4 regions of the Bariatricus sp. TF06-38A genome follow, and region 2 is predicted to be linked to each of the others. Evidence: predicted binding sites of a transcription regulator. Region 2 holds the regulator's gene; each other region holds the start of a gene.
The links. The regulator Rex, encoded in region 2, represses fermentation and respiration genes when NADH is low (regulators of the CRP and FNR family bind a similar motif). The targets are predictions, from matches to a motif close to ATTGTTAANTANTTAACAAT.
Positions count from the first base shown of each region.

Region 1: a site for Rex is predicted at 1,739-1,758, ahead of gap (type I glyceraldehyde-3-phosphate dehydrogenase). Genes of this name have one in related genera too.
Region 3: a site for Rex is predicted at 1,512-1,531, ahead of PG418_RS03205 (shikimate dehydrogenase). Genes of this name have one in related genera too.
Region 4: a site for Rex is predicted at 1,667-1,686, ahead of rsxC (electron transport complex subunit RsxC). Genes of this name have one in related genera too.

Region 1 covers NZ_JAQFCE010000002.1:156,216-159,447, forward strand. The annotation lists gene serC (3-phosphoserine/phosphohydroxythreonine transaminase) at 1-538, shown strand, start outside; gene PG418_RS02935 (phosphoglycerate dehydrogenase) at 540-1,700, shown strand; gene gap (type I glyceraldehyde-3-phosphate dehydrogenase) at 1,922-2,947, shown strand; gene PG418_RS02945 (shikimate dehydrogenase) at 3,226-3,232, shown strand, end outside.
Region 2 covers NZ_JAQFCE010000003.1:250,892-254,123, reverse strand. The annotation lists gene PG418_RS05035 (NAD(P)H-hydrate dehydratase) at 1-1,051, opposite strand, end outside; gene PG418_RS05030 (redox-sensing transcriptional repressor Rex) at 1,132-1,779, opposite strand; gene PG418_RS05025 (ABC-F family ATP-binding cassette domain-containing protein) at 1,938-3,232, shown strand, end outside.
Region 3 covers NZ_JAQFCE010000002.1:212,211-215,442, reverse strand. The annotation lists gene PG418_RS03210 (MFS transporter) at 1-484, opposite strand, end outside; gene PG418_RS03205 (shikimate dehydrogenase) at 557-1,435, opposite strand; gene PG418_RS03200 (LysR family transcriptional regulator) at 1,659-2,543, shown strand; gene PG418_RS03195 (LysR family transcriptional regulator) at 2,540-3,232, opposite strand, start outside.
Region 4 covers NZ_JAQFCE010000002.1:243,995-247,226, reverse strand. The annotation lists gene PG418_RS03365 (RnfABCDGE type electron transport complex subunit D) at 1-220, opposite strand, end outside; gene rsxC (electron transport complex subunit RsxC) at 246-1,565, opposite strand; gene rpsA (30S ribosomal protein S1) at 1,892-2,971, opposite strand; gene ispH (4-hydroxy-3-methylbut-2-enyl diphosphate reductase) at 2,952-3,232, opposite strand, start outside.

The sequences.
Region 1 (3,232 bases), on a different contig from region 2:
TGTGACAAAATATGGTCTCATCTATGGCGGAGTCCAGAAGAATATCGGACCAGCGGGTGTTGTTATCGCGATCATCCGTGAAGATCTGATTACAGAGGATGTACTTCCTGGAACACCGACCATGCTTACATACAAGACACATGCAGACGCAGGTTCTCTTTACAATACACCGCCGGCATACGGAATCTATATCTGCGGTAAGGTATTTAAATGGCTCAAAAAGATGGGCGGACTGGAAGTTATGAAAGAACGCAACGAAAAGAAAGCCAAACTGCTCTATGACTACCTGGATCAGAGCAAACTGTTCAAAGGTACGGTAGAAAAGAAAGACCGTTCTCTTATGAATGTACCATTTGTGACAGGCAGTGACGAGCTGGATGCCAAATTTGTAAAAGAGGCAAAAGAAGCAGGTCTTGAGAATCTGAAAGGACACCGTACTGTTGGGGGTATGCGTGCAAGTATTTATAACGCAATGCCATACGAAGGTGTGGAAGCCCTTGTTGCATTTATGAAGAAGTTTGAGGAGGAGAATCTGTAATATGTATAAATATTTTTGCTTAAACCCGATTTCTCCTGTTGGACTGGAGAAATTCAGTGATGACTATGTACTTGCCGGTGAGATGGCAGGAGCAGATGCGGTACTTGTAAGAAGTGCCGGAATGCATGAACTGGAATTTGATAAAGATTTAAAAGCGATTGCCCGTGCCGGAGCCGGTGTAAATAATATTCCACTGGACAAATGTGCGGAACAGGGAATCGTTGTATTTAATACACCAGGGGCAAATGCTAATGGTGTAAAAGAGCTGGTGATCGCCGGTATGCTGCTTGCATCCAGAGATATCCTTGGCGGTATCAACTGGGTACAGGAGAACGAAGAGGATGGCAATATTGCCAAAGATGCAGAAAAAGCGAAAAAAGCATTTGCAGGCTGTGAGATCCAGGGAAAGAAGCTTGGTGTGATCGGTCTTGGTGCAATCGGTGTCCTGGTTGCGAATGCGGCTACGCATCTTGGGATGGAAGTGTATGGCTATGATCCATATGTTTCTGTAGATTCTGCATGGAGACTTTCAAGAAGTATCCATCACACTAAGAATGTAGATGAGATCTACAAGGAGTGTGATTATATCACAATCCATGTACCGGCACTGGAAGATACAAAGGGTATGATCAATAAGAATGCCATCAGTCTGATGAAAGAGGGCGTTGTGATCCTGAACTTTGCAAGAGATGTACTGGTGAACAGTGAAGACATTGTGGATGCACTTGTTAGTGGAAAAGTCGGACGCTATGTAACTGACTTTCCGACACCGGAGATCGCAGGAGTGAAGCATGCGATTGTTATTCCGCATCTGGGAGCGTCAACTGCTGAATCAGAAGACAATTGTGCAAAGATGGCAGTAGAAGAGCTGAAAGATTTCCTGGAAAATGGAAATATCCATAATTCTGTCAACTTCCCGGCATGCGATATGGGGGTAAGGGATAAGACAAGAATTACGATTCTGCACAGGAATATTCCGAACATGATCGGTCAGTTTACTGCGCTTCTGGCAAAGGATAATGTCAATATCGATGATATGACGAATAAGAGCCGTGGCAGCTATGCATATACGATGATCGATGTGGATAATGATGTGGCAGAAGACGTGATAAAAGGTCTGGAAATGATCGAGGGTGTTCTGAAAGTCAGAGTAATTGCATAAAAAATGACAGAGGGTGCGTTTGGAAAAGCGCATCCTTTTTTGTTAAAAAAATAAGAATCCTGTTAAAAAAATAAGAATCCTGTTAAATGATTAATTACTGCCATTTCGGTAGCATTTCAAAAAAAAGTGTGTTACACTCGCAATAGATTGTGGCGGACTGTTATTGCAAGGAAAGAAGATACAAAGAGTATCAATATGTCATATACAGGGAGGTATTTAATATGGCAATAACAATCGGCATAAACGGATTTGGACGTATTGGAAGAGTTGCATTCCGCATTGCCATCAATCAGCCGGAAAAATTTAAAATTTGTGGGATCAATGTGAGAAACGCAGATCTGGATTATATGATTTATATGATCCGTTACGATTCGATCTTTGGACGTTTCCAGGGAAGTCTGGAAAAATATGAGGATGGAATTGTTGTAAATGGCGAGAAGATCCGAGTGTATTCAGAAAATGATGCTGCTGACATTCCGTGGGGAGAGTGTGGAGCAGAATACATTATAGATGCGACAGGTGCTTACTGTACGACAGAAAAAGCAATGGCACATATCCGGGGTGGAGCAAAGAAAGTGATCATCTCTGCACCGGCTAAAGATCAGGACACACCGACATTTGTAATGGGCGTGAATCATGAACTTTATCAGTCATCTATGCAGGTCGTTTCAAATGCATCTTGCACAACAAACTGTCTTGCACCGATCTGTAAGGTTTTGGAGGATAATTATGGAATAGAGTATGGTCTGATGTCTACCATCCATTCAGCTACAGCAAAACAGAAGGTAGTTGACTGCCGTTCGCTGAAAGACTGGCGTACAGGTCGTGCTGTATTCGGAAATCTGATCCCATCTTCAACAGGAGCTGCAAAAGCAATCTCACTTGTTATTCCGGCGTTAAAGGACCGTATGAATGGAATTTCTTATCGTGTACCGACTTCAGATGTATCCATTGTGGATCTGAATGTCGCGTTGAAGACAGAAGCCACTTATGAAGATATCTGTAAGAAAATGAAGGAAGCTTCCGAAACAACTCTTAAGGAGATTCTGGATTATGTGGATGATGAAGTTGTTTCTTCCGATTTTATCGGAGATAATCACGCATCCTCTTTTGATGCAAGGGAAGGAATCCAGGTAAACGGTCATTTTTTCAAACTGATCAGTTTTTATGATAATGAATGGGGATATACCAGTCAGATCTTCCGCATGATTTCGCATATGTACCAGGTGGACCATGGTGTAAAATAAAACAGATTGTAAATGAAAAAGTAAAACGTATATCAACAGTAACAGTCAGAAGCCATGAAAGAAAGAGTATCACGTGAACAAGAAGAAACGTGATACTCTTTTTGTTACATAGGAACATTCATTCTGATTTGGTATTCAAAATTTTTCAAAATGTTTTTTCAAAGGCAGAAAATATCGTCTTTTTTATAACGATACTTGCGTATTTTGAAAAATATGGTATGATAAAGGACAAAAGTAGCACTTTACAGTGTGAAAATGTAACGCAGGAGGAAGAGATAATGGCAT
Region 2 (3,232 bases):
TCAGTCCGTCCGCATCAATAACAGCCGGGGTTTTATTATTCTCAAGCACCTTTTTCAGTAATTCCTCCGAATGCGGTCCCATACCGAGTCCGCATCCAATACAGAGCACATCCGCCCATTCCAGCAAATCCGGAAGTTCTTCAAATGATTCTGTCTCATCCAGAGAATAGGTCGTCATTACCGCCTCCGGTAAAAGTTCCTGTAAGATTGCCCGGTTACTTTCCTCCGTATAAATCCGGACAAGACCTGCTCCCGAAAGATATGCTGCCCTGGCACTTAAATATGCTGCACCGGACATTCCTTTGCTTCCGGTAATCATCAGAACCTTTCCATAAGTCCCTTTATTAGAATCCGGTTTCCTTTGCGGCAGCATTGCCGGCACATCGGATTTTTCAAGTGCCATGCAGATTTCTTCTTCCGCAAAAAACTCCGGTCTGGTAATTCCGATCGGCGCTGTAACAAGCTTTCCTGTATACTCACATCCCGGATATAGGATCTGTCCCATCTTCTGAAACGCAAAGGTCACTGTAAGATCTGCTTTAAATGCCGTTCCAAGCACTTTTCCATCATCCGAACGGATCCCTGAAGGAGTGTCGACTGCCACCTTACAGGCAGTCATCCGATTCATCTGATCAATCACCTCTGCGTATCTGCCTTTTATTTCACGGGATAGGCCAATACCGAATACGGCATCTATAATAACACTATATTCTTTCTGTGGCAAACTGTTTCCTACAGATATTCCCAGATTTTCCAGAATTTTCATCTGGATTTTTGTTTCTTCACTACGATGGTCATAATTTCCGACCAATACTACATCTGGATGATTTCCTTCTTCTACGAGCATCCTTGCAATTGCGAATCCGTCACCACCGTTATTGCCACTTCCACACACGACCAATGCTTTCGACAAATCTATGTCTTCTGCTTTCATCGCAGCCACACACTGAAGTGCCGCCCGTTCCATCAGGACAAGGGACGGGACCTGCATCTTCTGTATCATTCTCTGATCCGATCTTCTCATCTGATCTGCTGTCAGTATTTCTTTCATATCCGGTCTCCCATACATTTAATTTTCAAAAAGGTGCAGGAAAAAATTTTCCTGCACCTCTGCCTTCTGGTCTGCTTTGCCTACTTTCCTTCATGTTCTTCATTGTATCTGGTGATATTATAAGATAATCTCATCAGACTTTCAGACAAATGAACATTCTCAACAATAATATTATCCGGCAGATTCAGATCTGTATGCGCAAAATTCCAGATAGCCTTAACTCCATTATCTACCAGGAGATTGGCAACCTCTACTGCTTTTGTCTTCGGAATCGTAAGAACCCCGATCTCAATATCGTTTTCTTTCACAAAATCCTTCAATTCATCCATCATACGGATCTCAACTCCACGGATCGTCAATCCGGCAAGCCTTGGGTTTACGTCAAACAGCCCTTTTAAAACAAATCCCCGATTTTCAAATGCTGCATAATTCGCCAGTGCCTGTCCAAGATTTCCTGCTCCAATGATAACGAATTTATGTTTCTCGTTCAGTCCAAGGATCTTACCTATCTCTGTATAAAGATACTTTACATTATAGCCATATCCCTGCTGTCCAAATCCACCAAAATTATTCAGATCCTGACGGATCTGTGAAGCAGTTACTTTCATTCTTTTACTTAATTCATTGGATGATATCCGTTCGACTCCGCTCTCCAGTAGTTCCCCTAAATAACGATAATACCGCGGAAGTCTCCTTATTACTGCCTGAGATATTTCTCTTGATGCCACTTTCACTTCCACCTTCCTATTTTTTGACTCATTATTTTTAATTATATAAGAATCTAGTGAAAAAGTCAAATTTTATAGTTGTTTTTTGTCGTATTTCAGCTATAATTATGTTACTGTGAGCAGTAACATAATTGCCACTTTAACAGGAGGATATAAAAATGATACTGGCATGTCATAATCTGTCAAAAAGTTTTGGGGATCAGGTCATCGTAAAAGACGGATCCTTTCATATAGAGAACCATGAAAAAGCTGCTCTTGTAGGTCTTAACGGAGCCGGCAAATCCACGATCCTCAAGATGATCGTAGGACAGCTTTCTCCCGATGCAGGGACGGTTGTTCTTACCAAAGGCAAAACTCTCGGCTACCTTGCACAGCATCAGGAGATGGAAAGCGGCAATACCATTTATGAAGAAGTCCGCACGGCAAAAGCCGAAGTCATTGAGATGGAAAAGCAGATCCGTACAATCGAGATAGAGCTTCCGTCTCTTTCCGGAGATGCTCTTGAAGCACGTCTTGCCACTTATCAGAGACTGACTTCTGCATTTGAGCACGCAGACGGTTACGCTTATAAAAGTGAGCTTACCGGCGTTCTAAAAGGTCTCGGATTTACAGAAGAAGAATTTACTAAACCCGTAGATTCTTTATCCGGTGGTCAGAAGACCCGTGTATCTCTTGGCAAACTCCTTCTTACCAAGCCTGACGTCCTGCTTCTGGATGAACCAACAAACCACCTGGATATGAACTCCATCGCATGGCTGGAAACCTATCTTCTGAATTATCCGGGTGCTGTTCTTATCGTATCCCACGACCGCTATTTCCTGAACCGTGTGGTTACAAAGGTGATTGAAGTCGAGCAGGGACAGCTTCATACTTATATGGGCAATTATTCTGATTTTGCTGTCAAAAAAGAACAGCTCAGAGAAGCCAGATTAAAAGAATACTTGAATCAGCAGCGTGAGATCAAACATCAAGAAGCCGTGATTGAAAAGCTCCGTTCATTTAACCGTGAGAAATCCATCAAGCGTGCCGAAAGTCGGGAAAAAATGTTGGACAAGATGACGCTTGTAGACAAACCGATGGAGATCAACACTGACATCCATCTGAAGCTGGAGCCTTCCCGTGTCAGTGGCAATGATGTCCTTTCTGTCAAAGGATTAAGCAAAGCCTTTCCGCCACAGACACTTTTCACCGATATCAGTTTCGAGATCAAGCGTGGGGAACATATAGCCATCATTGGCGACAACGGAACCGGAAAAACTACGCTTCTCAAGATTCTGAACAATGTGATCCAGGCAGACAGCGGTTCCTTTACACTGGGTGCCAATGTGGAGATTGGTTACTACGATCAGGAACACCACGTCCTTCATATGGATAAGACGATCTTTGAAGAAATTTCCGATGATTATCCGACACTTACCAACACACAGATCCGGAACATGCTTGCGGCTTTTCT
Region 3 (3,232 bases), on a different contig from region 2:
CAGTTACACCAAGTACGAACGGTAAAAGCATCTGCGATACAGAAATAAAGAATTTGATCCCCATAGTTGCAACGCCCGGTGCTTTGTAAATGATTTCTGAAACAGCCGGGTAAATTCCTGTATCCAGGAAAGAGTTTGCGATACCACCAACGATTGCACAGATATATGCGATCTGGTATCCGCCATTTGTTCCTGCATTAAATGCAAGTGCAAGTCCGATCAGGTAGATTGCATAGGATCCACTACCGATCGCTGTTGAAATACGACGTCCGAGTTTGTCAGAAAGCGGTCCGGCGAACGGAAGCGCGATCAGACGTCCAAGTCCGAGTGCTGCTGAAATTGCAGTGATTGCCATAACTTCTACGCCCCAGGAAGCGGCAAGTGCTTCCTTGATGACTGCCTGTCCAAGGATGGAACATCCGACACCGTGGATAAAGTAGTTTAAATAAAGGATCAGGGCGCTGGGTATGTATTTCTTATTCATCTCTTTTCCTCACATTCCTGTTTTTCAAATTTTTTCGATTTCTTCTTATATTCAATACAAGCCTGCCGGGTATTAATCATCGTATCTGATGTTTAATACTTCTTTCATGTGTTCGATCGGCATTTCTTTTCCTGTCCAGAGTTTGAATGCTGCTGCTCCCTGGAATAACATCATTCCAAGACCGTTCATTGTCTTACATCCAACTTCTTTTGCCATAGAACGCATCTTTGTTTCCAGTGGTGAGTAAGGAACATCAATAACAATAAGTTCCGGACGGAAGAATGATTTATCCGGTACAACTGACATTCCTTCCAGTGGTTTCATACCAACACCTGTTCCGTTTACGAAGATGTATGAATCGTTCATTTCTTCTCTTAATTTTTCTTTGTCATCCAGATCGTAAAGAGTAGCTTTGCAATTTGTCTTTTCATTGATCTTTCTTACTGTTTCTTCAGCGTTTGCCCAGAATTTATCATGAATGTTGAAAATAGAGATTTCTTTTACACCGTCAAGTGCAGCCTGGATTTCAATTGCTGTAGCAGCTCCGCCTGCGCCTGCGATTGTCATCTTCTTTCCGATCACATCGATATCGTTATCTTTTAATGCCTGCATGAATCCGATACCATCTGTGATGTGTCCTGTTAAAACACCATCTTCATTTACGATTGTGTTAACTGCTCCACAAAGCTCTGCTGCCGGAGATAATTTGTCCAGATACTGTCCAACAACTGTTTTATTTGGCATAGACACGTTAGATCCTACCATTTTCAGAGCACGAAGTCCTTTTACTGCATCTTCCAGTGTGCTGTTGTCAACTTCAAATGCAAGGTAAGCATAATCCAGTCCAAGGTAAGCAAATGCTTCATTATGCATTGCCGGTGAACTTGAATGTCTGATTGGATAAGCCATAAGTCCGATAAGTTCTGTGTGTCCTGTAATTCTCTCTGCCATGATTTGTTCTCCTTTTCTTCTTCCATCGAAATTTATTTCTTTGTTCTTTGAGAATGTTTTTAACGTTTGCCCAATTTTTGTTAATTTTTAAACAACCTCTTGATAGTTAAATTATAGACGATATCATTTGATAGTTCAAATATATCTTATGTGTGTTTTTGATAGCTTTTTGGCATCAGTTATGGTATGATTATTTTATATAATATAGAAAGGATTTTTTACCATGACGCTAAATCAGCTTGAATATTTCCAAAAAGTAGCAACCCTGCAGCATTTCCGACAGGCTGCAGAAGTACTTAAGATCTCCCAGCCAAGCCTCAGCCGGTCCATGTCGCTTCTGGAAGAAGAACTTGGACTGATGCTTTTTGAACATCAGGGACGCAATGTTGTCCTCACCAAATCCGGCCGCGTCTTCCTGGAACATGTCAACCGGATCCTAGAGGAGGTACATATTGCCGAGCATAAGATGAAGCAGCTTGCCGGAAGCGGTGGACATATTGATATCGCCTATGTATTTCCGCTGGCAAACTACTATATTCCGCATACAGTGCGATCCTTCCTGGATATAGACCGCAACAAGCATGTAACCTTCAATTTTAACCAAACGCACACTGCAGATATGATCCAGGGGCTCAAATCCGACCGCCACGATGTGATCTTTGGTTCTTTCGTTGCGGATGAACCGGATATTTCCTTTGTACCCATTTTGAACCAGAATATGGTTGTAATTACTCCAAAAGAACATCCTCTTGTCCAGAAAGAATCCGTCTGTTACAGTGACCTTACTGACTATCCTCTGATCGGGTATGACCGCTATTCCGGACTCGGTGGCTTCACCCGTAACTTCTATAAAGAAAAGAAGCTGAAGGTAAACATCGTCTGTGAGTGTCCGGATGAAAACGCAATTGCTGCCCTGGTTGCCGAAGATTTCGGAATCGCCCTGGTTGCCAGGGTCGATGCGGTTGATCAGGCAAATGTAACCGTACTCCCGCTTGCCGATGCAGACCTTACCCACACCGTTTATATGGGATACATCCGCGACAAATACCAGATTCCCGCTGTCAAACGTTTCATCCAGTTTGTCAAAAGAGATGGGAAGGCCTATTAAAGTGCCTTCCCATTGCTTTCTTTTACATATTCAATAAATTCTTTTACAACCGGCGCCAGATATTTTTCCTTCAGCTTCGCCAGATATATATAACGTTCGTATGGTGGATTCTCAATATCCAGTACATCTACATTCAGATTTTTAAGTATAGGAATCTCCGGCATTACCGCAATTCCAAAATTTTCTGCCACAAGACCTGCCATCGATGCATCTTCCAGAATCTCATATGCTATCTTCGGTGTCCCTCCGGTCTGTTCAAACAACTGGTCGATCACCGGTCTGAGCCCGCTGTTCTTGGTGAAATATACCTGGGGATAAGGAAGTGTTTCCTTCAGATCAACAGATCCTCTTCCGGCAAGCTCATGGTCTCTTGGAACAACAACAACCAATTTTTCCTTAGCGATCGGTACAAAATCAATCCCGGATTCTTTTTCTTTTCGCGAGCAGAGAGCGATGTCATACTTCTCCTCTTTCAACCCCTGTATAATCTCTGTCGTATTTCCGACAGAAAAACGGAAATTCACATCCCAGTCTTCGTGTTCCTTCAAAAAACCGCCTACAAGCTGTGGAACAAATACACTTCCAAGCGTAAAAATATATGCGAGATCGATCACCCCGCCGGTGTCACTTGTCAACGCCCTTGTCTTTTTTACACCACTGTCCAGAATCTTTAAAGCTTCTTCTACATA
Region 4 (3,232 bases), on a different contig from region 2:
TCGTAATCTTTTTATGCATCAGTTTTTCGTAAATGTACTCCGTAAGAACTGCTGCTGCTGTTGTCACAATAACAAGCAGCCATGCATGTGTGTCACGGAAGTTGTAAATTCCAAAGAAAGTTGCCGGTAACAGAGCGATGATAACCCACAGCATGATATTGCCGGTTGTCTCTTTAGAACGGATATGTGGTGAAGATGATACTTTTAACTGTTCACTCACTTTTATTCACCTCTTCCTCTCTATTCTATTTTTTCTTTTTGTTGGCAAGTGCGGTTTTTCTCATCGATCCGATTGCCTGCTTCAGTTGTCTCTTAGCCGGACATACATAACTGCAGGATCCACATTCTACACATTCAAGACCATTGAATTTGAGGAACGCTTCTTCGTCATGGCGTTCTGCAAAATCAGCCAGTCTTGACGGAATAATGCGGCTTGGACAGGCGTCAACGCACCGTCCGCAGTTGATACATGCTGTCGGTTCACAGGCTGATACTTCATCTTTTGACATGCAAAGAATAGATGAAGATGTCTTGGTGATCGGTGTATCGGTCGTATACATCGCAAATCCCATCATCGGTCCACCTGAAATAACTTTTTCACAGCCTTCTTTGAGTCCGCCGGCAGCTTCGATCAGTTCGTTCTGGTTGGTTCCGAAGAGTACTTTGTAGTTACCAGGATTTACAACTCCATCCCCTGTTACAGTAACGACACGTTCCATAGAAGGAATGCCTTTTACTACTGCATTGTAAATGCTGATGATGGTCTCTACGTTGTCTACTACACATCCAGCATCTGCCGGAAGCATGGTAGAATTGATCGCACGTCCTGTATTTGCAAAAATCAGCTGACGTTCTGCGCCCTGTGGGTACTTGGTCATCATCTCTCTGACTTCCATACGAGGCTCGTCCTTGGTCAGCTCTTTTAATTTTGCGATACAGTCCGGTTTGTTATCTTCGATTGCAAATAAACCTTTCGCATTGTCAAAAAGCTTCAGGATCACACGCATACCTTCTACCAGAAGTTCCGGATTCTCCAGCATTCTTCTGTAATCGGCAGTAATATACGGCTCACATTCCGCACAGTTTGCAATGATATAATCAATCTTGTCTGGCTCTTTTGGTGAAAGCTTCACTCTGGTAGGGAAACCTGCTCCACCCATACCTACTACGCCAGCCTCTCCAATGATATTCAGAATCTCTTCTTTTGTCAGTTCAGAAAGAGGTTTTGGCTGTGGATATTCTACTTCTTCATACTGACCGTCATTTGCAATGATGATACTGTTCACTTTAGAACCTGTCGGATTCACACGTGGTTCAATCGCTTTTACAGTACCTGATACGGATGCATAGATCGGTGCAGACACGAAGCCCCCCGCTTCGGCAATTTTCTGCCCTTTAAGCACATGGTCACCTTTTGCTACTACTGGCTTAGCCGGTGCTCCGATATGCTGGGATAACGGGTATACAAGATCACCCTGTGGCAGAAGTTCTACGATTGCCTTGTCTTTCGCAAGACTTTTTCCGTCGTTCGGATGAACTCCGCCTTTAAATGTCAAAAGTCCCATTTTGATATCCTTCCTTCCTGTTTTCTCTCTTATAAATATACTAAAATAAATCCTACAATTCCAGTAACTTTCGTCATTTTATTGTATATTTTCCAGTACATCTTGTCGTTTTTTTAACACAATAGTCTCCTTACACAAAAAAGAGAGGCTACTACGACCTCTCTTTGTGAATTTTCTGACTATTCGGTAAAATTTTTCATCTTACTTATCGAGATCACTTATGGATCCGAAAACTTTTTTCAGCTGTAGTTAGTTATGTCTACCAGTTTTTTTCAAACAAAAGATAGAGACTTCAATCAGTCTCTATCCTTGTATATCTTATTTAATTATTCTTCAGTTTCTTCCTGAGCTTCTGCATTTTCAAGTGCTTTCATGCTAAGGCTGATCTTCTTGTCAGCTTCGTTAAGATCTACGATCTTAGCTGTAATCTCCTGACCTACAGAAAGTACGTCTGAAGGTTTTTCAACATGTGCTCTTGAGATCTGTGATACATGAAGGAGTGCATCTACTCCAGGAGCAAGTTCTACGAATGCACCAAAGTCTGTCATTCTTGCAACTTTTCCTGTTACAACTGTACCTACAGCGTACTTCTCAGCTGCGTTAGCCCATGGATTTGTCTCCGGAAATTTTAAGCTGAGTGCAACTTTTGTATCATGGATATCTTTAACAAGAACTTTAAGAGTTTCACCAACTGTGAATACTTTCTTCGGATTGTCAACTCTTCCCCATGACATCTCAGAGATATGAAGAAGTCCGTCTACTCCGCCGAGATCGATAAATGCACCGAAATCTGTTACGTTCTTAACTGTTCCTTCGATCACATCACCGACTTTAAGTTTAGCGAAGAGTTCTTTCTGCTTTTCTGCTCTTTCAGCAACAAGAAGCTGTCTTCTGTCACCGATGATACGGTTTCTTCTTGGATTGAATTCGCTGATAACAAATTCGATTTCCTGATCTTTGTACTTAGAAAGGTCTTTTTCGTAAGTATCTGATACAAGACTTGCCGGGATGAATACTCTTGCTTCATCTACAACAACGCTTAATCCACCGCCAAGAATCTGAGTAACCGGTGCTTTCAGGACTTCTTTGTTCTCGAATGCTTCTTTTAATCTTTCGTTACCTTTTTCTGCAACAAGTCTCTTGTATGTAAGAAGAACCTGTCCTTCTCCATCATTGACTTTCAGTACTTTAACAGTCATCGGATCACCAACAGAAACAACAGTTGTAAGATCTACACTGTTATCATTGGTATATTCACTTCTGGTGATGATACCGTCTGCTTTGTATCCTATATTTAAGATGATTTCATCTGGCTTAACATCAATTACAGTACCATCTACGACCTCTCCATTATGAATTGTTTTAAATGACTCGTCTAACATTTGTTCAAAAGTTAATTCTGACATTATTTTGAACCTCCTCAATTATATTGTTGGGCGTGGATGCCCCTGCTGTAATACCTACTGTTTCCACGGACCTTAATTGATTCATATCAAAATCGTCAAGTGTCTGTATATAGTACGTATTGTGACATTCCCTGCTGCATATTTCATACAGTTTCTGGGTATTGGAACTATGTTTGTCTCCGATTACAATCATAGCATCCACCTCTTTTGCAATGCTCCTTGCTTCTGTCTGACGCTCTCTGGTTGCATTACAAATCGTAT